DNA from 2 places in the Bacillus sp. KH172YL63 genome. Region 2 is predicted to be linked to the other one. Evidence: a T-box and tRNA genes for the amino acid it is inferred to sense, from the RefSeq annotation. Region 2 holds a T-box; the other holds one or more tRNA genes.

Region 1 (10,822 bases), 160 kb from region 2:
ATGGAAGGCACGAACCGAAAGACCTTCCCTTCGAAGACACATGAAGAATACGAAGATATGCTCGACGACAACGATCTGGAATCCCCTCTTGGCGATATTCCGTATAAAGATGGGGACAGCTATGTATCGGATAAGAAGAAATAATAAAAACGCTGGGGTGCATCCCCCAGCGTTTTTCATTACTTGATCAAACTTCCCTCGGCAATTCCCCAAATGCCCTTCGCATACTCCTCAATCGTCCTGTCACTGGAGAAATAGCCCGAGTTGGCGATGTTCTGCAGGCACATACGGGACCAGTGCTCCTTATTCTCATACGCCTTCCCGGCCTGTTCATGAACCCTCACATACGAATCGAAATCCCTCAGTACAAAGAATTGATCATTCTCAGTCAATAACGAATCGTAAATGGCTTCAAAATGATCCCCTGCATCCGGCAGCGTATCATCGATCAGCTGATTCAGCACCTTTTTGATGCGGGCATCATAGTGGAAATACTCCATGGCATAATAGCCGCCATGATGCTGATATTTCATCACTTCTTCAGCAGTCAGTCCGAAAATGAATATATTTTCTTTCCCAACCTGTTCTAAGATTTCAATATTGGCACCGTCCAGCGTGCCGATTGTCAATGCTCCGTTCATCATGAACTTCATGTTCCCTGTCCCTGACGCCTCTTTGCTCGCCGTCGAAATCTGTTCAGACAAATCGGCTGCCGGTATGATTTCTTCGGCTAACGAGACCCGGTAATTTTCCAGGAACACGACTTTGATGCGGTCCTTTACGAGTGGATGATCATTCACTAGATCCGCGACTGAATGGATCAGTTTAATGATTTTCTTCGCGTAATAATAACCCGGGGATGCCTTTGCCCCGAAAATGAACGTCCGGGGATGAAAGTCAAATGATGGGTCTTCCACACATCGATTGAAAAGATGGAGGATGTGCAGTACATTCATGAGCTGACGCTTATATGCATGCAGCCGCTTCACCTGGATATCAAAGATCGATGTCGGATCAACTACGATCCCATTGCTTTCAAGGATCCGGTTAGAGAGCTTTCGTTTATTCTCCTGCTTCACTTCATATAATTCCTTCAGGAAACTGGAATCATGGTGATACTCTTTCAGCTTCGCAAGCTTTGCAGGGTCCTTGATCCACCCGTCCCCAATGGAGGATGTAATCAGATTCGAAAGCGATTGGTTGCTGTTGAGCAGCCATCTCCTGTGGGTGATTCCGTTCGTCTTGCTATTAAATTTATTAGGATAAAATTGATAAAATAAGTTCATTTCCCTTTGTTTTAAAATTTCCGTGTGAATTTTAGCAACGCCGTTCACACTGAAGCTTCCGACTATGGCAAGATGGGCCATTTTCACCTCGTCATGGGAGATGATCGCCATCTCTTCGATTCGATGCCATTCCCCCGGATATTCTTCCCACAGCTCCTTGCAGAACCGCTCATTGATTTCATTCACGATCATGTGGATGCGGGGCAGGAGGGGCTGAAATAAGCGAACCGGCCACCTTTCAAGCGCTTCCGACAGCGTTGTATGATTCGTATAGGCGAAAGTTTTCGTCGTGATTTCCCATGCCTCTTCCCACTCAAATGCATATTCGTCAAGCAGGACCCTCATCAATTCCGGGATGGCAAGGACCGGATGTGTATCATTGATGTGAATGGAGATATTTTCATGCAGGTCTTTCAGCTCCCCATTACGGTACAAGTAGGAATCCAGAATGGAGCGGATGCTTGCCGCTACAAGGAAATACTGCTGTTTCAAGCGCAAGATCTTCCCTTCATCATGGGTATCATCGGGATAGAGGAATTCGGTGATTGCCTCCGTATCACGCTTATACTTCATCATGTCTTTCCCTGCTTTATAAGCAGCAGGCTCGGCACTCCATAAACGAAGGGTATTGACCGTCGACGTTTCATGGCCCACGACCGGCATATCATACGGCACAGCCGCTACGATTTCTGCATCCACATGCCGGAATTTCAACACACCATTTTCGGTAAAGGACTCCACCTTCCCCCAGAATGGCACTTCGACGGTCAGATCCGATTTCCGGACTTCCCATACATGACCATGACGGAGCCACTGCTCTGGAAGCTCCATCTGAAACCCATTCACAATCTTTTGTTCAAACAATCCGTGCTTATAACGGATGCCGTACCCGTGTCCAGGCAGATTAAGAGATGCGAGAGAATCAAGGAAGCAGGCAGCCAACCGTCCCAGTCCACCGTTTCCTAATCCTGCATCATGCTCTACTTCTTCCATGTCGGCAAGATCGATTCCAAGGTCTTTCAATCCTTTATCTACAACATCGTAGATCCCTAAATTCATCAGGTTTTGACGAAGCAGGCGTCCCAATAGAAACTCGATCGATAAGTAGTAGACCTGCTTTTGTTTATTGAAACGGTATTGTTCATTCGTATGGATCCAGTTCATCGAAATGTATTCCCGGATCAGGTGACCCAGCGTGAAATACTGATCCTGACTGCTGGACTCGGGGAACGTCTTACCGTACATCATTTCAAGCTTTTTCAGGAACATCTCCTTGAATTCAATCGGATCAGAAAACATGGCTTTCACTCCTCAATACCAAGTCAGCATATAATTGATTATATTTGAAAGCTGATTGAGCCCAACTATAATCCTTATTCATGGCGGTCCGTACAATATGATTCCATGTTTCCGGGTCATTGTGATAGATCGACAGGGCTCTTCGATAGGTGAAAAGCATGTCGTGGGCATTGAAGTTCTTGAAAGAGAAACCATTCCCGGTTTTCGTCTCTTCATTATAAGACTCCACCGTGTCGTTCAGTCCACCTGTCTCCCTGACCAGAGGAAGTGCACCATAACGCATCGCAATGAGCTGCCCCAATCCGCACGGCTCAAATTTGGAAGGCATGAGGAATAAGTCACTGGCGGAATAAATCTCCTTTGCGAGGTCTTCATTAAAGCCGATCTGCACCCTCACTTTTTCTGGATATGTCCACTCCATCTCCCTGAAGAATTGTTCGAACTCCCAATCCCCTGTTCCAAGAAGGACAAACTGAACATTCTCCTGAAGTATTTCATGAAAGACTCCCCTTACTAATTCCAATCCTTTCTGGCTTGTTAACCTTGAAATGATTGATACAAGGGGGATTCCTTCATTCTCCTCAAGCCCCAGCCTTTTTTGCAGGTGACACTTCGCCTGCTTCTTCCCATTGAGATTTCCGCTGAAGTAAGGGAATTGTCCATCATCAGGATTATACATTTCATCATCGATCCCATTCAGGATACCGGTCAATTGATGATAACGCTGACCAAGGATATCATGAAGCTTTTCCCCGTAATAAGGGGTCAGGATTTCCTCCTTGTATGTAGGGCTTACCGTGGTGACGAAATCAGAGGAAATCAGTGCCCCCTTCATAAAGTTCATGTTTCCGTAAAATTCCAGGTATTCATGATGAAAATATTTATCATGAATGCCTAAAAGGTCTGTCATGACCTGTTTAGGATAGATCCCCTGGAACTGGAGATTATGAATGGTGAATATGCTCCGGATGAACGAATACCCTGGTCTCTCCTGATACTCTGTACGGAGCAGGAAAGGGATCATCCCTGTATGCCAGTCATGGCAGTGGATCACATCCGGATAGAAATCAAGGACGGCGATCCCTTCCAATACCGCTCTTGTAAAAAAGGCAAAACGCTCTCCATCATCAAAATAACCGTATAAACGGTCCCGTTTGAAATAATATTCATTGTCCACAAAGTAATACGTGACGCCATGTTCACTGTATTCTTCGATTCCACAATACTGGCTGCGCCAGCCGACCGAGACGAAGAACTCTTTCTTCTTCTTCATCTTTGAGCGGTATTCTTGGGAGATCCCGCCGTACTTTGGCAGGATCACCCTGACATCCGTCCCGAGACTCCTTAATTCCTTTGGCAAAGCCCCGGCTACATCCGCCAAGCCGCCGGATTTAACGAAAGGGACACACTCAGATACTACAAATAAAACCTTCACGAATTCATCAGCGCTCCTTGAATCATCCCTTTACGAATGACGATTGGATTGTTTGGATCTCCGATAAGCTTTACACCATCTTCCACTTTCACGTCTTTATCCAAGATCACATTCTCTAGTACACAGTTATCTCCAATTTGACTCTTTTGCATAATGATGCTGTTGAAAATCGCTGTATTTTTGCCGACTTTCACGGCACGGAACACTGTGGAATTGCGCACTTCCCCTTCAATGAAGCATCCATTGGCAATAATGCTGTTCTTGACGCTTGCTGCAGAAGTATACCGAGTCGGCGGCTCATCCTTCACTTTCGTATAAACCGGGGAATCTTTCTTGAACAGCTCTTTCCAATAAGATAAATTCAGGAGCTTCATACTGGCTTCATAGTACTCTTCAATACAATCAATCGTCTGGACGAATCCGTCATGCTCATAACCACAAACCTTTAGCCCGTTATCCATGTCATTCACAACATCTTGCATGCACGTATAGCGGGACTCCCTGCGCTCCTTGATCAAATCAATCAGCGTGGAGGTCTTGACCAAATACATTTCCATCGATTTACCTTTATGTCGCATTTCAGTGATATCACATCCGATTCGCACATGTCGCTCAAGCACCGGCTGAAAATCGATATTCGCCAATGTATAACAGTTGCTGATCAATGCGTACTCCTGGGTGCTCCGGTTGAAGTAGTCGAGATGATGGGCGAAATGATTGAATGACCCCACACCCTCTTCATTTGCTTCAAGTCCAGGTGCCGGGAAGAAAAACAGCCCATCACGCTTCCGGTTCAGATCCCAGTTCTTCCCCGAGCCGAGATGGTCCATAAGGGAACGATACTGAAACTTCGGAAAAATGGCCACCGAACCGATATCAGAATTCACCATATTCGACAGAACAAAGTCGATCAAACGGTATCTCCCTGCAATCGGCAAAGCCGCTAATGAACGATGTAATAATAGATCTTCCAACGACTCGTAATAACTCGTAGCATCAATAACACCAAGCATTGTATTTTTCAAGATATTTCCTCCTCTTATGTTGTGATAATGATATTCGCCTCAGACTTTTTCTTGTTCCAACAATGTTTCTATGAATGATTCAGTCACAAGAATGATTTCATCAGATCCCTCTTCCGGCATGATGCACAGCCCGCTTGGAACTTTCACATTGGATGGTACTATGGCTTGCTCGATATATGCGTTTTCTCCGATGACAGCGTCAGGCATGATCACGGAACGAACGACATGTGCTCCCTTTTTCACCGTCGTCCCCTGGAACAGGACAGATTTACGGATGGTCCCTTCGATCGTACATCCTTCATTGACAAGCGATCCCTCGACCAATGCATCTTCTGCGATATATTGAGGAGGCTCATTCGGATTCACTGAATACACCCTCCAGTCATGATCGAACAGATTCAGCTCGTTTTCCTCATCAATCAAATCCATATTCGCGTCCCATAAGCTCTTCACTGTGCCGACATCCTTCCAGTAACCCTGGAACGGGTAAGCCATCAGCTTCTTCTTCTCATCAAGCAAGAGCGGGATGACATCCTTTCCAAAGTCATGGCTTGAGTCAGGGTTCCGTTCATCCATCTCCAAGTAATCTTTAAGCACCGAATAGTTAAAGATGTAAATGCCCATTGACGCCAGATTACTTTTTGGAAAAGCAGGTTTTTCTTCGAATTCCGTGACCCTCATATCATCATTCGTGTTCATCAGGCCGAAACGGCTCGCTTCATCCCAGCCCACTTCAATGACAGAAATCGAGACGTCTGCTTTTTTCTCGATATGATAATCAAGCATTTTGCTGTAGTCCATCTTGTAAATATGGTCACCGGACAGAATCAATACGTACTCAGGATCATACTGCTCAAGGTAATTCATATTTTGATAGATGGCACTTGCCGTCCCCGTATACCAGCGCATTTCGGATGATTCAGCATAAGGCGGCAGCACCGTCACCCCGCCGTGTTTCCGGTCAAGATCCCACGCGCTTCCGATCCCGATATAAGAATTTAATACGAGTGGCTGGTACTGGGTGAGGACACCAACTGTATCAATCCCTGAATTTGTACAATTGCTCAGGGTGAAATCAATAATCCTGTACTTTCCTCCGAATGGTACAGCCGGCTTCGCCAGGCTTTTGGTCAAAGAACTCAATCGACTCCCTTTTCCACCTGCTAATAACATGGCCACGCATCTACCTTTTGCCATCTTTCCTTCTCCCCTTCCAATCGTTTGGTTTTAAATAAACGGCTGCATATGGTGGAATCGTCATTTCCACATAGCCTTCCCTTCCGTGGTATCCCTCTTTATGCACAGTGAGCGGCAGCGGATTCACCTGATGGGAACCGCCAAATCGCTCATCATCACTGTTCCAGATTTCCTCGTACTCCGCTGCGTTGTTCACCCCTACTTTATACTGGTGATACACGTTCGGACTGAAATTGCAGATGATCACCAGATGATCCCCTTCTTCGCCCCCATAACGGATGAAAGAAAAAATCTGCTGTGCTGCATTATTGACATCCACCCACTCAAATCCCTCAGAGCGATGGTCCATTTGGAATAACGGTGCAGCACCATTATATAAATGCAGAAGTTCTTTGAAATATGAATTGAATTTATGATGAAATTCGTAATCCATCAAATGCCAATCCAGTTCTTCCAGGTCCTTCCACTCAGAGAAAGGTGCCAACTCGCTCCCCATGAACAAAAGCTTCTTCCCTGGATGGGCGAACATATAACTCAGCAGCAGACGATATTGTGCGAATTTCTGCCAATAATCACCCGGCATCTTATTTAACAACGACTTCTTCCCATGTACCACTTCATCATGGGAGAAAGGAAGGACATAATTCTCTGAATAGGCATACAACAGCGAAAAGGTAATCAGCGAATGTACATGCCTTCTTTCAGAGGGTTCGGTTTCCATATATTTAAGGACGTCATTCATCCATCCCATGTTCCACTTATAATTAAATCCCAGGCCTCCATAATGGACAGGTGATGTCACCTGCGGCCAGTCTGTTGAATCCTCTGCCATCATCAGGATGGAAGGATCATACTCAAACACTGCCGTATTCAATTTCTTCAAGAATTGGATGGCACCGTCATTCGGAGCCGTCTGTCCCTGATTCGCCCAGTAAATGATATTGGCAACAGCATCGATCCGGAACCCATCAATATGATACATTTCCATCCAAAAGCGGGCATTGGATATGAGGAAACTCCTGACTTCCCCTTTTCCAAGGTCAAAATTCGCCGTCCCCCACGTATAATTCTCACGATCCCGTTCTTCTCCGTACTCATAAGCAAATGAACCGTCAAATTCATACAGGCCGTGTGCATCCTTACAAAAGTGCCCCGGGACCCAGTCAAGGATCACCCCGATGGAATGTAGGTGACACTCATTCACAAAGGCCATCAGCTCATGTGGAGAACCGTACCTGCTTGTAGGAGAGTAATAACCGGTCCCCTGATACCCCCAGGACCTGTCAAAAGGATGCTCTGTGACCGGGAGAAGCTCTATATGGGTAAAGCCATGCGCCTTTACATGAGGAATCAATTGCTGAGCCAATTCCTTGTAGGAAAGAAACTTGCCTGCTTTCTTCTTCCATGTGCCTAAATGCACTTCATAGATCGACATCGGCCTATCGTAGACCGCTTGCGAGGCCCTTTCTTCAAGCCACTTCTCATCTTCCCAGGCGAATCCCTGGAGGTCGTACACGACACTTGCGGTTCGCGGGCGCTTCTCAGAGGCAAACCCATATGGATCCGCCTTTAATTTCTTGGTGCCATAAGGAGTCGTGATTTCATATTTATACGTTTCTCCCGTCAAATCCCCCTGTATACGGGCCGTCCATATCCCTTGGTCATTGCGGCGTCTAAGTTCATACCCGACACCATTCCAATCGTTAAACGAACCCACTACTGTAACCTGTCTAGCTTTCGGTGCCCAAACGCAAAATTCTGTATGAGTGCCTGTAGCATCCCTCACTACATGTGCCCCCATAAACTGATAGGCCTGCTGCATACTTCCCTCATGAAATAAATAAACATCATAATCTGTTATGGTCATTGCGTTCATCAACTCACCTACACTTTTTCAATCTACATACTACTTTCTTTTAACATCAGTAAAATCCTTTAACTAATCGTCGCTCAATTACGACAATTTACTACACTCCTTACGTTAACTTCGGCATAATTGGATATTAATGACAAATGATAAGGTTTACATTTTGATTTAGCAGTAAAAACAGAGGAAATCGATAGCGAAGTTTGTCGAAAGTTTTTTCACTTAAAATGAAATTAATAAGAGAGGATATAGAGAAATACTTGAAGTTTGAATCAAATGGGTTCAATAGGATAGGTAGTGGAGTTGTCGAACGGTGGAAGGTGAATGGGTAAATCAAGTTTTTGTACAAGGACTAAATAACAGATGATGTAAACCAAATAGTAGACAATTTCTTAAATTTCAGGAGAGTGTGATAGAGAAGGAGGGATCACAGCATACGTCTTTACAAGGAGAAGCTGTTCGGAGTTGAAGCGCTGCATGTGCCGGAGAGAAGATGAGAGATTTTGGACGGCTTCAGAAAGCATTGATTTTTCAAATATGCGGGAGGGCTATTTTCCCGGGGATGTAGATGGCTGGCCGGTTTGCTCGCTTGAGCCCTGCCGACAGAGGAGGAATGTATGACTTGAAATTTTTATCAACGCAAGGCTGGATGAAAGCAGCTGAAGGTTTATAAACAAAATAAAAAAGACTATCATGATGATAGTCTTTTTTAATATGACCCATACGGGATTCGAACCCGTGTTACCGCCGTGAAAGGGCGGTGTCTTAACCGCTTGACCAATGGGCCAAGATGGCGGAGAAGGAGGGATTTGAACCCTCGCGCCAGTTGCCCGACCTACACCCTTAGCAGGGGCGCCTCTTCAGCCACTTGAGTACTTCCCCGTAATTGGCTCCGCAGGCAAGATTCGAACTTGCGACCGATCGGTTAACAGCCGATAGCTCTACCACTGAGCTACTGCGGAATAATATGATGGTGGGCCTAAGTGGACTCGAACCACCGACCTCACGCTTATCAGGCGTGCGCTCTAACCAGCTGAGCTATAGGCCCATAAAATAATTGGAGCGGGTGAAGGGAATCGAACCCTCATCATCAGCTTGGAAGGCTGAGGTTTTACCACTAAACTACACCCGCAAAAGAATGAAAATATGGGGCGACTGATGGGAATCGAACCCACGAATGCCTGAACCACAATCAGGTGCGTTAACCACTTCGCCACAATCGCCATAATATTCACAAACAAAAAATGGTGGCTCAGGACGGAATCGAACCGCCGACACATGGATTTTCAGTCCATTGCTCTACCAACTGAGCTACTGAGCCATATTATTCTAAATATTTTAAAAAAAACAAATGGCGGTCCGGACGGGACTCGAACCCGCGACCTCCTGCGTGACAGGCAGGCATTCTAACCAACTGAACTACCGGACCAGAGTTTTTTTGCGTCAGCAAAAATAACTTTCATTACTTTACGTCAGCAAAATATGGTTCATTACCTTGCGTTAGCAAAAATGGTATTGCGGGGACAGGATTTGAACCTGCGACCTTCGGGTTATGAGCCCGACGAGCTACCGAACTGCTCCACCCCGCGACGTTAAGAATATAATTTAAAAATGGAGGAGGAAGGGGGATTCGAACCCCCGCGGGCTGTTACACCCCTGTCGGTTTTCAAGACCGATCCCTTCAGCCGGACTTGGGTATTCCTCCGTATTGAAAAATGGTACTTGGTGGACCTTGTAGGACTCGAACCTACGACCGGACGGTTATGAGCCGTCTGCTCTAACCAACTGAGCTAAAGGTCCCTATTGGTAGCGGCGGAGGGGATCGAACCCCCGACCTCACGGGTATGAACCGTACGCTCTAGCCAGCTGAGCTACACCGCCAAGAAACAAGCTATGTTGAAGTATGAAAGTTTCGTTACTGTCGTAAAAAAACTTGGTGGAGCCTAGCGGGATCGAACCGCTGACCTCCTGCGTGCAAAGCAGGCGCTCTCCCAGCTGAGCTAAGGCCCCATATGAAGTGGTCGGGAAGACAGGATTCGAACCTGCGACCCCTTGGTCCCAAACCAAGTGCTCTACCAAGCTGAGCTACTTCCCGAAATATGGCGCGCCCGAGAGGAGTCGAACCCCTAACCTTTTGATCCGTAGTCAAACGCTCTATCCAATTGAGCTACGGGCGCAAGATGTAAATATTGTTGTTTTTTTACTTTTTAAAGCACCTTATGGAAAGATAATTTGCTTGCGCAAAAATCTATGGTGCCGAGGACCGGAATCGAACCGGTACGGTAGTCACCTACCGCAGGATTTTAAGTCCTGTGCGTCTGCCAGTTCCGCCACCCCGGCTAGTATGGAGCGGAAGACGGGATTCGAACCCGCGACCCCCACCTTGGCAAGGTGGTGTTCTACCACTGAACTACTTCCGCAAAACAAATGGTGCGGGTGAAGGGACTTGAACCCCCACGCCTCGCGGCGCCAGATCCTAAGTCTGGTGCGTCTGCCAATTCCGCCACACCCGCAAATTGTAAGTCATTGAACTTACATGATAAAAATGGTGAGCCATGAAGGATTCGAACCTTCGACCCTCTGATTAAAAGTCAGATGCTCTACCAACTGAGCTAATGGCTCTCAAAAAACCAAATGGTGCCGGCAAGAGGACTTGAACCCCCAACCTACTGATTACAAGTCAGTTGCTCTACCAGTTGAGCTACACCGGCAA
Region 2 (10,822 bases):
TCAGGCGCTGCAGGAAAATTATGTTCAGGCATACAATGCCCTGGACGGGGCGATGGCTGAGATCCCTGCCAACAACCTGACCGAAGAAGACATTGCCGCCCTCTACACGAGCGGTGCCGATCCAAAGGTAGTCGATCAGCTGGTTGCCTCACACAAAGCGGCCCAGAAGGTCAAAGGAACGTATGCCAACGTCAAGAAAGCCTTCGCGGCAGTCGGACCGACGCTGAATGAGGTCAGCGGTTCCGTCAATACCATGAGCGGCCAGCTGTCATCAATCTCGGCGAATCTGTCCGCCTCCTTAAAGGAAACAGACATGAGCGGCCTTGCCCAGCTTCAACAGGGACTGAGTGAACTGTCCGGCAACTACGGACAATTCCATTCCGGACTTGTGGGCTATACAGAAGGCGTAAGTCAACTGTCTGCGAACTACGGTCAGCTTCACGCCGGCATCACCGAACTCGCAGGCGGCACAAGCGGCCTTGAAGACGGTGTCGGCGAGCTCCACAACGGCACAAGCAAACTGTACAAAGAAACGAAAAACCTCCCTGACAAAATGCAGGAAGAAATCAACAAAATGATGGCCGAATACGATAAATCCGACTTCCAGCCCGTATCCTTCGTTTCCCCGAAAAACGAAAAAGTGACTTCCGTCCAATTTGTCATCAAGACGGAAAGCATCGAAAAGGAAGAGAAGGAAGCAAAAAAAGCAGTCCCGGAAAAAGAGAAAGGCTTCTGGGAGCTGTTGATGGATTTATTTAAGTAATGTTTGGATGAATATGGACCTGGGAGAGATTGGTGATCTCTGCCGGGTCTTTTTTGCTTTCAAAAAAGGAATGACGAGTAAAGTTTTTATCGGAAACGCCATATGCTTAGTGAGACGCAACGTTTTCGGGAAGGAGTATTCCCTCGTGCAGCGAATCAAATGTATGATCAACCAGTTCCTAAGTGAGCCTTTGTGGTTTAAGGCTTTGATTATCACCACGTTACTTTGTTCAATCATTTTCAGCAGTTCATTATTTGCCGGTCATGACGGCTTTCAAGGGTTTTCTAAAATTGCGGCTGCCATCTTTTTTGGTGCATATGGCATAAAGATGAGACGAAATCTTCGACTCTCTATTCTGTTTTTTATTTTGGCAGGTGTGTGTGGTGGTTTAGCTATCTGGTATTTTTTGTGAGGAGTGGGATTTAAGGAGTGTTTTGGGCGCGGTATGGGATATCGTGCTTTTTTGGTGTGGGGAAATTGTTGTGTGGGGGGAGGTTTTTTGAAATAATTGGTAGTGGGGAGAGTGGAGATGAGAGTAAGGGGGAATGAGATATGCGAAAATCAGCTGTTGAAGCTGCAAGATGCTTTGTTAATGAAGAGTTTCCAAATTGTGATTTTGCGATATTGGCCGGGAGTGCTTCAAGAGGCGAAGAAACGCCATCTTCTGATTTAGATATCGTTATATTTGATGCAAATTCGGTCAGTTACAGAAAAAGTCTAGTTTTATATGATTGGAGAATTGAAGCGTTTATTCATAACCATCAATCGTATCTGCTGGAGTTCGATCGTGAAAAACAAAAAGGAAGGCCTATTTTAGGTAACATGATTTCAGAAGGTATCATGCTGAAAGATCATGAAGAATTCTTACAAGTAAAAGACAATGCCCTTCAACACGTACAAAGTGGACCCCTTCCTTTAACAGAAGAATATATAAGAGCCTCAAGGTACTTCATTGGTGATTTGTTAGATGATTTTATAGATGCGAAAAGCAGAGAAGAAGCTTTGATCACGGTAAATAACCTTTCATTGGAAATTCCAGATTTTATTTTAAGATTAAACAATCAATGGTCTGGGAGAGGGAAAGGATTGACGAGGGCTTTACGGTCTTTTGATGAAAAGATATACAATGAATTTTTCAGTTCTTTAAACGATTTCTATCTAGCCGACAATAAACAACCATTTGTGGACTTTGTAAATAAGGTATACAAGCCACTTGGCGGCTTTTTGTTTGAAGGGTTTTCTACTAGAGTATGAAGTGATGAGGACAAGTATTTGAACCGTCAGCTGATACATAACATATCCGTAAAAGAAGTTAGAGCACGCAAGCTTGTTGGATTTAGAGTTTTATGTGAAAACGACGAATACAAGAACGAGATTCCTAAAGCATCAAAATCGTTGGACAATCGGTTGGGAGAGATTAAACACCTGCAGAACAAAGATACTCAGATTGGCGCTTTTTTCGTAGACTCGGATAAAGAAGAAGCCGATGGATATTGGGTCTGTGTGGAAGTGGAGGAGTTTGAAGATATTCCAATAGATATGGTGATGATTACAATCCCTCGTCAAAAGTATGCTGCTGCAGAATTTAAAGGGTCAAACCAACAGATATTTCAAGCGTATGATGAACTGCACCAATGGGCTGAAGACAACAGTTATGTAAGGCTGAAAAATACCTGGCACCTCGAGATCTTTCAGTCGTGGGAAGACCAGGACAACCTTCAGGTGGAGTTGTTAGATACGGTTAGATAAAGCCAGTGATAAAAAAATGAACAAGCATCACCCCATTCAGGCGGCAATTCTAGAAAAAAGAAAGGCGAGATAAACATGAATAAAAAATTCATCATCATCACCCTTCTACTAGGTGCGATCACGGTACTCATGGTGGGTTGGTCAGTTTCGAGAGGGAAAATGTTTGATTTCAATGAATCAGAATTAGCGAAGAAAATGGAAGGGGCACCTTTTCAAGTGAAAGTGCCAACTAAGGTGCCTTTCGAAGATATGGAACTTTATAAGCATAAATATAGTAGTGAGGAAATCGAGTTTACGCTATTCAATGCAGATAAAGAGTTTTTAACCGTGAGGGCAGTGAAGGAAGAGATGGAGTATCCGGAAGAAATAAAGAAGAAGGAAATGACAATCGGAAGTGATGGTCATGGTCAGTATATCCCGGATTACGCCGGTAACAGGATCATTTCATGGCAAAACGAAGACCTTTTTTATGAATTAGCTTATAGTTATAAATTTTCGCCAGGAGAGGTTAGTAGAGGTCAGTTAATGAAAATGGCGGAATCGTTTAGGTAGATTTTAACTGATAGAGGGGAGGGATCGTGATGTGGGTGATATTGGGCGTAATTGCCATTATCTTTACATCTGTTAATCTGTTGATGTATGCATCCGGAAAGGATTATACGCTTTGGATGTCGTTGGGGTTAGCGTTTACAGCCTTCACCCTTTGTGCAGAGTACAGCCTGGTTTCTGATTGGGTGGAAGTGGGGGATTGGGCAGCTTTGGAGGATGTGGTCCCTGGTATGGAAAGGGCGCTGTGGTTGTTGACCAGTGTGTCTGTCTTGCTGAATATCGCACCGATTTTTTTAGAGCGGAGGAGTAAGAGGTGACGTACCGTTTCTTTTTTACGTATAAAAGATTCCTATCCCGTCAAAAATAAACCATTGACAAATTTAACCTGTATCATATAAAGTATTTCTAACATATATTGGATCACATATTCACATTCCATGACGAGAACGAGTAGGTATGGTGTCTGTTCTACAGAGAGTTGGCGGTTTGGTGGAAGTCAACGTTCAGATCATATTGAATATCCTCTCCGAGAAGCAAAGCTGAAGGTACTTTAAGCTTTGACGGGTTTCCGCCGTTACAAGGAACGCGTATGATTGTACGTTGAATGAGTGCTGCCGGCTGAACCGCATTGGGTTTTAGTGGCAGAATCAGGGTGGTATCGCGGGTAATGACTCGTCCCTAACATTGGTTAGGGGCGGGTTTTTTTATTTTTATAAAAGAAGGTGTGAGGACATGGAGAAGGTAAATGTACAGGAAAAGTCGGTTGAGAGGGAGAAGCGGATCCAGGCTTTCTGGGAAGCAAACGCTATATTTGAACAGTCGGTGGCAAACCGTGAAGGAAAGAAGACATTCGTGTTCTACGAAGGGCCGCCGACTGCGAACGGGCTACCACATGCCGGGCATGTGCTCGGACGTGTGATCAAAGATTTCGTCGCACGGTATCAGACGATGCGGGGGTATCAGGTCAAGCGGAAAGCAGGCTGGGATACACACGGCCTTCCGGTGGAGCTTGGCGTCGAGAAGAAGATCGGCATCTCCGGCAAACAGGAAATCGAGGCATACGGCGTCGAGAAATTCATCGATGAGTGTAAAAAGAGCGTGTTCGATTATGAAAGACAGTGGCGGTCGTTCACAGAGGCGATCGGATACTGGGTCGATATGGATGACCCGTATGTGACGCTTGAAAATGATTATATCGAAAGCGTGTGGCACATCCTTTCGAAAATCCATGAAAAAGGCCTGCTATACAAGGGGCACCGGGTCGCGCCCTATTGCCCGAGCTGCCAGACGTCCCTCAGTTCCCATGAGGTAGCGCAAGGCTATAAGGATGTGAAGGACCTTTCCGCTACAGCGAAATTCAAGGTAAGTGGGAAAGAGGATGAATACTTCCTCGGCTGGACGACGACACCGTGGACGCTTCCGGCAAATGTGGCGCTGGCCGTCCATGAAGAGGTGGATTACGTGAAGGCGAAGTGCGGGGAAGAGACGTTTATCCTCGCGAAGAACCTTGTGAACGATGTGCTCGGGGAAGACTCCGAGGTAGAGAGTGAGCATAAAGGGCGTGAATTTGTAGGGGTACACTATGACCCGCCTTTCAACCATCTCACCCTTGACCGGGGCCACGAAGTGATCGCCGCATCATTCGTGACCGACGACAGCGGAACAGGGATCGTTCACCTGGCGCCTGCTCACGGTGAGGATGATTACAATGCGATCAAAGAAAGCGGATTGGATTTTGTGAACATCGTCGATGAAAAGGGCTGCTATACAGAGGGCTTCCCGCCGCTTGAAGGGGAATTCACAAAGGACAGCGATGTGAAAATCATCAAGATGCTGGCAGAGGGCGGTCTCCTCTTTTCAAAGGAAAAATACGAACACAGCTATCCGCACTGCTGGCGCTGTGATTCGCCGCTCCTGTATTATGCGATGGAAGGCTGGTTCATCAAAACGACGGCCATCAAGGAAACGATCATCAAGAACAATCAATCCGTCGAGTGGTATCCGGATCATATGAAAGATGGGCGGTTCGGAAAGTTCCTTGAAAACATGGTCGATTGGAACCTCGGCCGGAACCGCTACTGGGGAACGCCGCTGAACGTCTGGGTTTGCGGGGGATGTGATCATCAGTTCGTCCCGGGAAGCGTTCAGGAGCTGAAGGAACACGCACTGAACGGCTGGCGGGACGGTCTTGAGCTTCATAAACCGTATGTCGACGAAGTCACCGTCGCATGCCCGTCATGCTCACAAGAAATGAAGCGGACGAAGGAAGTGATCGACGTATGGTTTGACAGCGGTTCGATGCCGTTTGCCCAGTATCATTATCCATTTGAAAACCAAGAGCTGTTTCAGCAGCAGTTCCCGGCAGACGTGATCGCAGAAGGAGTCGACCAGACCCGGGGCTGGTTCTACAGCCTGTTAACCGTGTCGTCCCTCTTCACCGGGAAAGCCCCGTATAAGCGGGTACTGTCCCTCGGTCACATACTCGATGAAGACGGCCGGAAGATGAGCAAAAGCAAAGGAAATGTCATGAATCCGATGGAGCTCGTCGAGAAGTTCGGGGCAGATGCCCTCAGATGGGCACTGCTTGCAGACAGCGCGCCGTGGAATAACAAAAGATTTTCGGAAAACGTCGTCAGCCAGGCAAAATCAAAGATGGTCGACACGTTGAATAACGTTCATTCTTTCTACACCCTGTATGCGGTGATCGATGGATTCGATCCAGGCACACACGGAAAAGGAAGTCCGTCCCTGCTTGATCAATGGGTCTCATCGCGCTTGAATTCGGTCATCAAGAATGTAACGGTCCATCTGGATCAATATGATTTTACAGCAGGGGCGAGAGAGCTGAATGTCCTCGTTGACGAGGTCAGCAACTGGTATATCCGCCGATCCCGTGAACGGTTCTGGAGCGAGGGACTGAATGACGATAAACTGGCAGCGTACCATACTCTGCACCACGTATTGGTTTCTGTCAGCAGACTGCTCGCACCATTCACGCCGTTCATCGCTGAAGATATCCACCGGAATCTGACCAATGAAAGCGTCCATCTGGCCGACTTCCCGAAAGCGAATGAAGCCGATATCAATCCGGTGCTAGAGGCGGAAATGGACCGTGTCCTCCAGGTGGTCGAACTCGCCCGCTCCGCCCGGAATACAACCAATATCAAAACGAAGCAGCCGCTGTCCCGCCTGACCGTGGTCGGTGCACAGGCAGACACCGAATCGCTCCGGAAGTATGACTACATCATCAAAGATGAAATCAACGTCAAGGATGTCCAACTGCAGGACCAGGCAGGGGATTCGGTGCAGTACGAAGTGAAACTCAACTTCCCGACAGCAGGACCCAAACTGGGCAAGCTCGTAGGGGCAGTGCAGAAACAGCTGCAAAGCCTCACCCATGAACAAGCAAAAAAGGTGGCGGAGCAAGGAACCTTTCACTTCGTCTCTCCATCCGGGGATACAGTCACAGTGGAAAAAGAGGATCTCCTCATCCAGCAAAAAACACCAAAAGGACTGGAAATGGCTTCAAACGCCACCTTCAGCGTCTTCCTCGACACCACTCTCACCGAGGATTTACGGAAAGAAGGAAAAGCCCGCGAACTCATCCGGGCCGTCCAACAGTACCGAAAAGAACTGAACCTCCCGGTGGAACAGCGGGTGGAGCTGGTGTTGGATGTGGATGATGAGATGAAGGAAGTGGTGGATCAATTCAAGGAACTGCTTGAGGGCAGCTTGTTGATCAAGGGGATGAAATTTGAGGAGAGGGATGATATGAAGCGAGTTGATTTGGATGGGGAGAGTGTTGGGATATTTGTAGGGGTGTGATTGTATGGGGGCTTACCGGGGTTGGGGGTAGGCCCTTTTTTTGTGTGTGGTTTGTCAGTTGAAATAACGGTTCGGTTTGTCAGGTAAAAAAGAGAGGAAGTTTGCCTGACAATGAAACGGTTGGTTTTGACAGGTGAAAATAAGGGGGAGTTTGACTGACAAAATAACGGTTGGTTTTAACAGGTAAAAATAACGGAATATTTGTCTGTCAAACTAACCTTTGAATTTAACAGGTAAAAAAGGAGAGGTGTTTGCCTGACGAAAAAACCGATGAATTCAACAGACAAAATCAAAGCAATCTTCCTCTGTCAAAATATCCGTTAAATTCAACTGACAAAATAAAGGGGACCAAATAAAGCAACCCACCCCCACCCAAAAATAAATTTCATATTGAGAATCACCCAAGATTTTGAAATAATTGGTAGTAAGCAAAATAAGCACAGGGAGGAACCCGCCATGCAACCCACCCTATCTACCAATCAACCAATATCCATAAAAGAAAGAGCAGCCACCATCACTGTCAAAACTCTATCCATCTATCTGATTCTCATCATTGTGCCTGGTTATTTCATCAACCAACTCTCACTGGAGGGGACGGCTTTTGAGGGGATGAAGGGTTACGTATGGTTCGCATATTTTATGATGGTGACGTTTGGCTACAAAGAGATCAGGAGATTCATTGCATCGTTATTGAACGTGAGGGTCTTCCGGGAAAAGGAAACCTATGTGTGGATGTTTGTCTCTTTTTTCATTCCTTACGGGATACTCCACCTTTGTTTATATTATGAAGTGTTCCTGAACGAATATTTTATATATCAAGTGAAATATAATATGCTGCCCGCGGGCAACCTGTGGCAGACGATTGATGCGGCGGTGCTTACGCCGGTGACGGAGGAAATCATGGTCAGGGGGATCATCTTGTCCATGTTGTTGAAACGGGTGAAACCGTTGTGGGCGATTACGATTACTTCGATGCTGTTCGGGCTGATCCATCCGTCTTCTGCATGGATGTTTACGATCGCAGGAGGGTTCCTTCTCACACTGACCGCATATAAAACTAAATCCATCCTGCCGGGGATTGTGGCACATGCACTTTGGAATTTGTATATGGTGCAGCTCATACTTTATTTCTAGGAGGTGGATCTATGAGGAAAATCGGGATCATCCTTGGTGTCATTGTTCTGGTTGTCCTGCTGGCAAATGTGCGGACACTCGTCGCCTATGCTAAGCTGTATTCCTTCGAACAGGCTAAAATTGTGACGATTGAAACGAAAGAGCTGACATTCGAAGAGCTGTTCGGTACGTTGCATGAGCAAAGAAATTTGGCGGAGCAATTAGAGGATTCCTTCGTTTATTCGCTGATAGGCGATGAAATCAGGCGGGGTGCTGATGAAGCGTCGAAGCACGTGATTTTTCTGCGGGAGCATGAGAAAATCACAGCGATAAAATTGGAGCTGCCGGTCACGACCTATGAGGACGGTAAACAGAATGTAACGTTTATATCAGGTCAGGGGGAAGTGATCGAGGTGCTTGAGGAGGGGGAGTGGAAGGCGTTTGATGGAGAGGTGCGCTAGCTGTATCGACAACAGGGACCATTCAATGTGAGTGGTCCCTTCGATGTTGATTCAAGTACGTGTCTTCAGACCGGGCCTTTCATATGCTTGCTGGATTGTTTTCAGGTCTTCCGGATACATATGCTCAAGATGATCCAGCACTGCTAAAGACTTCCATGCAGCTTCGGCAATGGTTTGATCCGGGTCGGCTATGCCTGCGCTTTCTCCTGTTTTCTCTACATTGAAATAGTGGGTTGTTACTTTGATTCCTTGAATTTCGGTCTCTTTGAGGAACAGTTTTTGAATAATGCGAACGTCATACCCTGTTTCTTCTTTCACTTCTCTTATGCAGCATGCTTCAGGTGATTCTCCATTTTCTATTCCGCCGGAAGGGACAGCCCATGCGGCTGAATTCTTGCTTCTCACCATAAGGACTTCAGCTTTTTCATTGAAACATACCCCTGCAGCACCAAACCATTCTTTCATAAAAACCACCAGCCTCACTTTGTTAGTTAAATATTACCATGTGAAGGCTAGGTTCTTTGGTCTCAATCTTGACGATATTTTGACCGTTTTTTCAAAATTAAAACAAATAATTGACACCCCCTCCCGCCTATGGTTAAGTAAAGTTAACATTCTAACTGGTAATGACAACATGACCTCTTAACAACGGATGGAGTATTCAATGAGTAAGGTGGATGAAGTGGATGCAGAGAATCAAGAAAGATATTCCGATTCCTTTGTATTATCAGCTGAAGGAGATATTGAAGGAGCGGATGACAGCGGGTGATCTCGAGACGGGGGAGTTGATTCCTTCTGAGCGGGAGCTTGTGGAGCAGTATGAGATCAGTCGGCCGACGGTCAGGCAGGCGATCAATGAACTGGTGGCAGAAGGGCTGCTCCGGAAAGAGCACGGCAAGGGGACGTATGTGGCCAAGCCGAAGATCAGTCAGTGGTTCTTGGAGAACCTGACTTCTTTTTCAGAGGAGATGGTGAAAAAGGGGCTGGATTACAGTACGAAGGTGCTGGGGAAAACGGTGGTCAGTGCGGACTCAACGCTGGTCGATGTATTCGGAGAAAAATGTAAGCGCTGTTACCGGTTCGACCGGCTGCGGATTGTGAAGGCTGAACCGTATGTGCTTGTGACGACATATGTGCCGGTTGATATCGCAGACGGATTATTGGAGGAAGACTTTGAGAAGCAGTCACTGTATCAAACCCTTGAAGAAAAGCACGGGCTGACGATCGGCTATGCCGACAGGGTGATTGAAGCGGTGAATGCAGCTGAAGAGGATGCGGTCCATTTAGGAATTGAGCCGATGCAGGCCGTTCAGCTGATTACGACAACAGGGTACCTGGACGATGACCGGCTCTTTGAATACTCCATCGCCCGTTACCGCGGGGATACGAGCAATTTCAACGTGAGGGTTTCTTATAAAAGCAGATAAATCTATCAAACATACCGGAGGCAGAAGATGAAATTTAAAAAATTCAATTCAGTAGACGAACTATCAGTGATCGGATTAGGCACGTGGCAATTTTCAGGCACGAAGGACTGGGATCAATTCAATAAAAATGAAGCGATCAACATCGTTCATCACGCCATCGACAGGGGCGTGAACTTTATCGACACGGCTCCTGTGTATGGCCTGGGCCATGCAGAAACCGTAGTCGGGGAAGCGATAAAAGGCAAGCGGGATAAAGTGTTCCTGGCAACCAAAGTGGGACTTCCGTGGGATGGGAACGATGAAGTGAAAAATGATTTGACGAGGGAAAATATTTTCAAAGAGATTGATGACAGTTTAAGAAGGCTGCAGGTGGATTACGTAGATTTGTATCAAATTCACTGGCCTGAACCGAACACGGATATCCGTGAATCGATGGAGGCGCTGGCAGAACTGAAAATGCAAGGGAAGATCCGCCATATCGGAGTGTCCAACTTCTCGATCGAATTGATGAAGCAGGCGATGGACGTGACCGATATCGTCTCCCATCAGGGCTTATACAATATGCTTGAGCACAATCCGGAGTCGTATCACGGCATTCCTCTGGAGTATCAGGTGAAGGACAGCCTCCTTTCATTCCTCGGGGAGCATGACCAGTTCTTCCTGCCATACAGTCCGCTCATGCAAGGGCTGCTGGCTGGACAGACGTCATTCGATACCGGTGTGACGGTACATAACCCCAAGCTTCACGGTGAAGGACTGACCGCCAACATCCAGAAAGCTAAAGCCATCCAGGCTGAAGTCGGCAAACCCCTGCATGAAATCGCGCTCAACTGGCTGATCGCCCAGCACCAGGTCGGCCCGGTCATTGCGGGTGCGACGAAAATCGAGCACCTGGAGAAGAACCTTGATTCATTGGCATGGGAGCTGGATCGGGG

The links. A T-box is a leader RNA that pairs with one kind of tRNA and senses whether it is charged. The one in region 2 lies ahead of ileS (isoleucine--tRNA ligase), so its partner is inferred to be a tRNA-Ile.
Region 1: it has a tRNA-Ile gene. The T-box ahead of ileS (isoleucine--tRNA ligase) is inferred to sense a tRNA for this amino acid. The anticodon was not compared.

The regions. Positions count from the first base shown of each region.
Region 1 covers NZ_AP022842.1:3,454,963-3,465,784, forward strand. The annotation lists gene KH172YL63_RS17650 (TraR/DksA C4-type zinc finger protein) at 1-144, shown strand, start outside; gene KH172YL63_RS17655 (glycogen/starch/alpha-glucan phosphorylase) at 180-2,585, opposite strand; gene glgA (glycogen synthase GlgA) at 2,575-4,020, opposite strand; gene KH172YL63_RS17665 (GlgC family sugar phosphate nucleotidyltransferase) at 4,017-5,045, opposite strand; gene KH172YL63_RS17670 (glucose-1-phosphate adenylyltransferase) at 5,085-6,242, opposite strand; partial or broken gene glgB (1,4-alpha-glucan branching enzyme) at 6,232-8,118, opposite strand; tRNA gene KH172YL63_RS17680 (tRNA-Glu) at 8,825-8,896, opposite strand; tRNA gene KH172YL63_RS17685 (tRNA-Ser) at 8,901-8,991, opposite strand; tRNA gene KH172YL63_RS17690 (tRNA-Asn) at 8,997-9,071, opposite strand; tRNA gene KH172YL63_RS17695 (tRNA-Ile) at 9,081-9,157, opposite strand; tRNA gene KH172YL63_RS17700 (tRNA-Gly) at 9,168-9,241, opposite strand; tRNA gene KH172YL63_RS17705 (tRNA-His) at 9,257-9,332, opposite strand; tRNA gene KH172YL63_RS17710 (tRNA-Phe) at 9,355-9,430, opposite strand; tRNA gene KH172YL63_RS17715 (tRNA-Asp) at 9,462-9,538, opposite strand; tRNA gene KH172YL63_RS17720 (tRNA-Met) at 9,625-9,698, opposite strand; tRNA gene KH172YL63_RS17725 (tRNA-Ser) at 9,722-9,814, opposite strand; tRNA gene KH172YL63_RS17730 (tRNA-Ile) at 9,833-9,909, opposite strand; tRNA gene KH172YL63_RS17735 (tRNA-Met) at 9,914-9,990, opposite strand; tRNA gene KH172YL63_RS17740 (tRNA-Ala) at 10,044-10,119, opposite strand; tRNA gene KH172YL63_RS17745 (tRNA-Pro) at 10,128-10,204, opposite strand; tRNA gene KH172YL63_RS17750 (tRNA-Arg) at 10,210-10,286, opposite strand; tRNA gene KH172YL63_RS17755 (tRNA-Leu) at 10,361-10,449, opposite strand; tRNA gene KH172YL63_RS17760 (tRNA-Gly) at 10,455-10,529, opposite strand; tRNA gene KH172YL63_RS17765 (tRNA-Leu) at 10,538-10,622, opposite strand; tRNA gene KH172YL63_RS17770 (tRNA-Lys) at 10,656-10,731, opposite strand; tRNA gene KH172YL63_RS17775 (tRNA-Thr) at 10,745-10,820, opposite strand.
Region 2 covers NZ_AP022842.1:3,290,608-3,301,429, reverse strand. The annotation lists gene KH172YL63_RS16925 (YhgE/Pip domain-containing protein) at 1-763, shown strand, start outside; gene KH172YL63_RS16920 (hypothetical protein) at 909-1,175, shown strand; gene KH172YL63_RS16915 (nucleotidyltransferase domain-containing protein) at 1,316-2,017, shown strand; gene KH172YL63_RS16910 (GyrI-like domain-containing protein) at 2,036-2,512, shown strand; gene KH172YL63_RS16905 (hypothetical protein) at 2,588-3,064, shown strand; gene KH172YL63_RS16900 (hypothetical protein) at 3,094-3,378, shown strand; T-box leader at 3,490-3,744, shown strand; gene ileS (isoleucine--tRNA ligase) at 3,794-6,886, shown strand; gene KH172YL63_RS16890 (CPBP family intramembrane glutamic endopeptidase) at 7,343-8,020, shown strand; gene KH172YL63_RS16885 (hypothetical protein) at 8,032-8,460, shown strand; gene KH172YL63_RS16880 (NUDIX hydrolase) at 8,512-8,925, opposite strand; gene KH172YL63_RS16875 (GntR family transcriptional regulator) at 9,147-9,887, shown strand; gene KH172YL63_RS16870 (aldo/keto reductase) at 9,915-10,822, shown strand, end outside.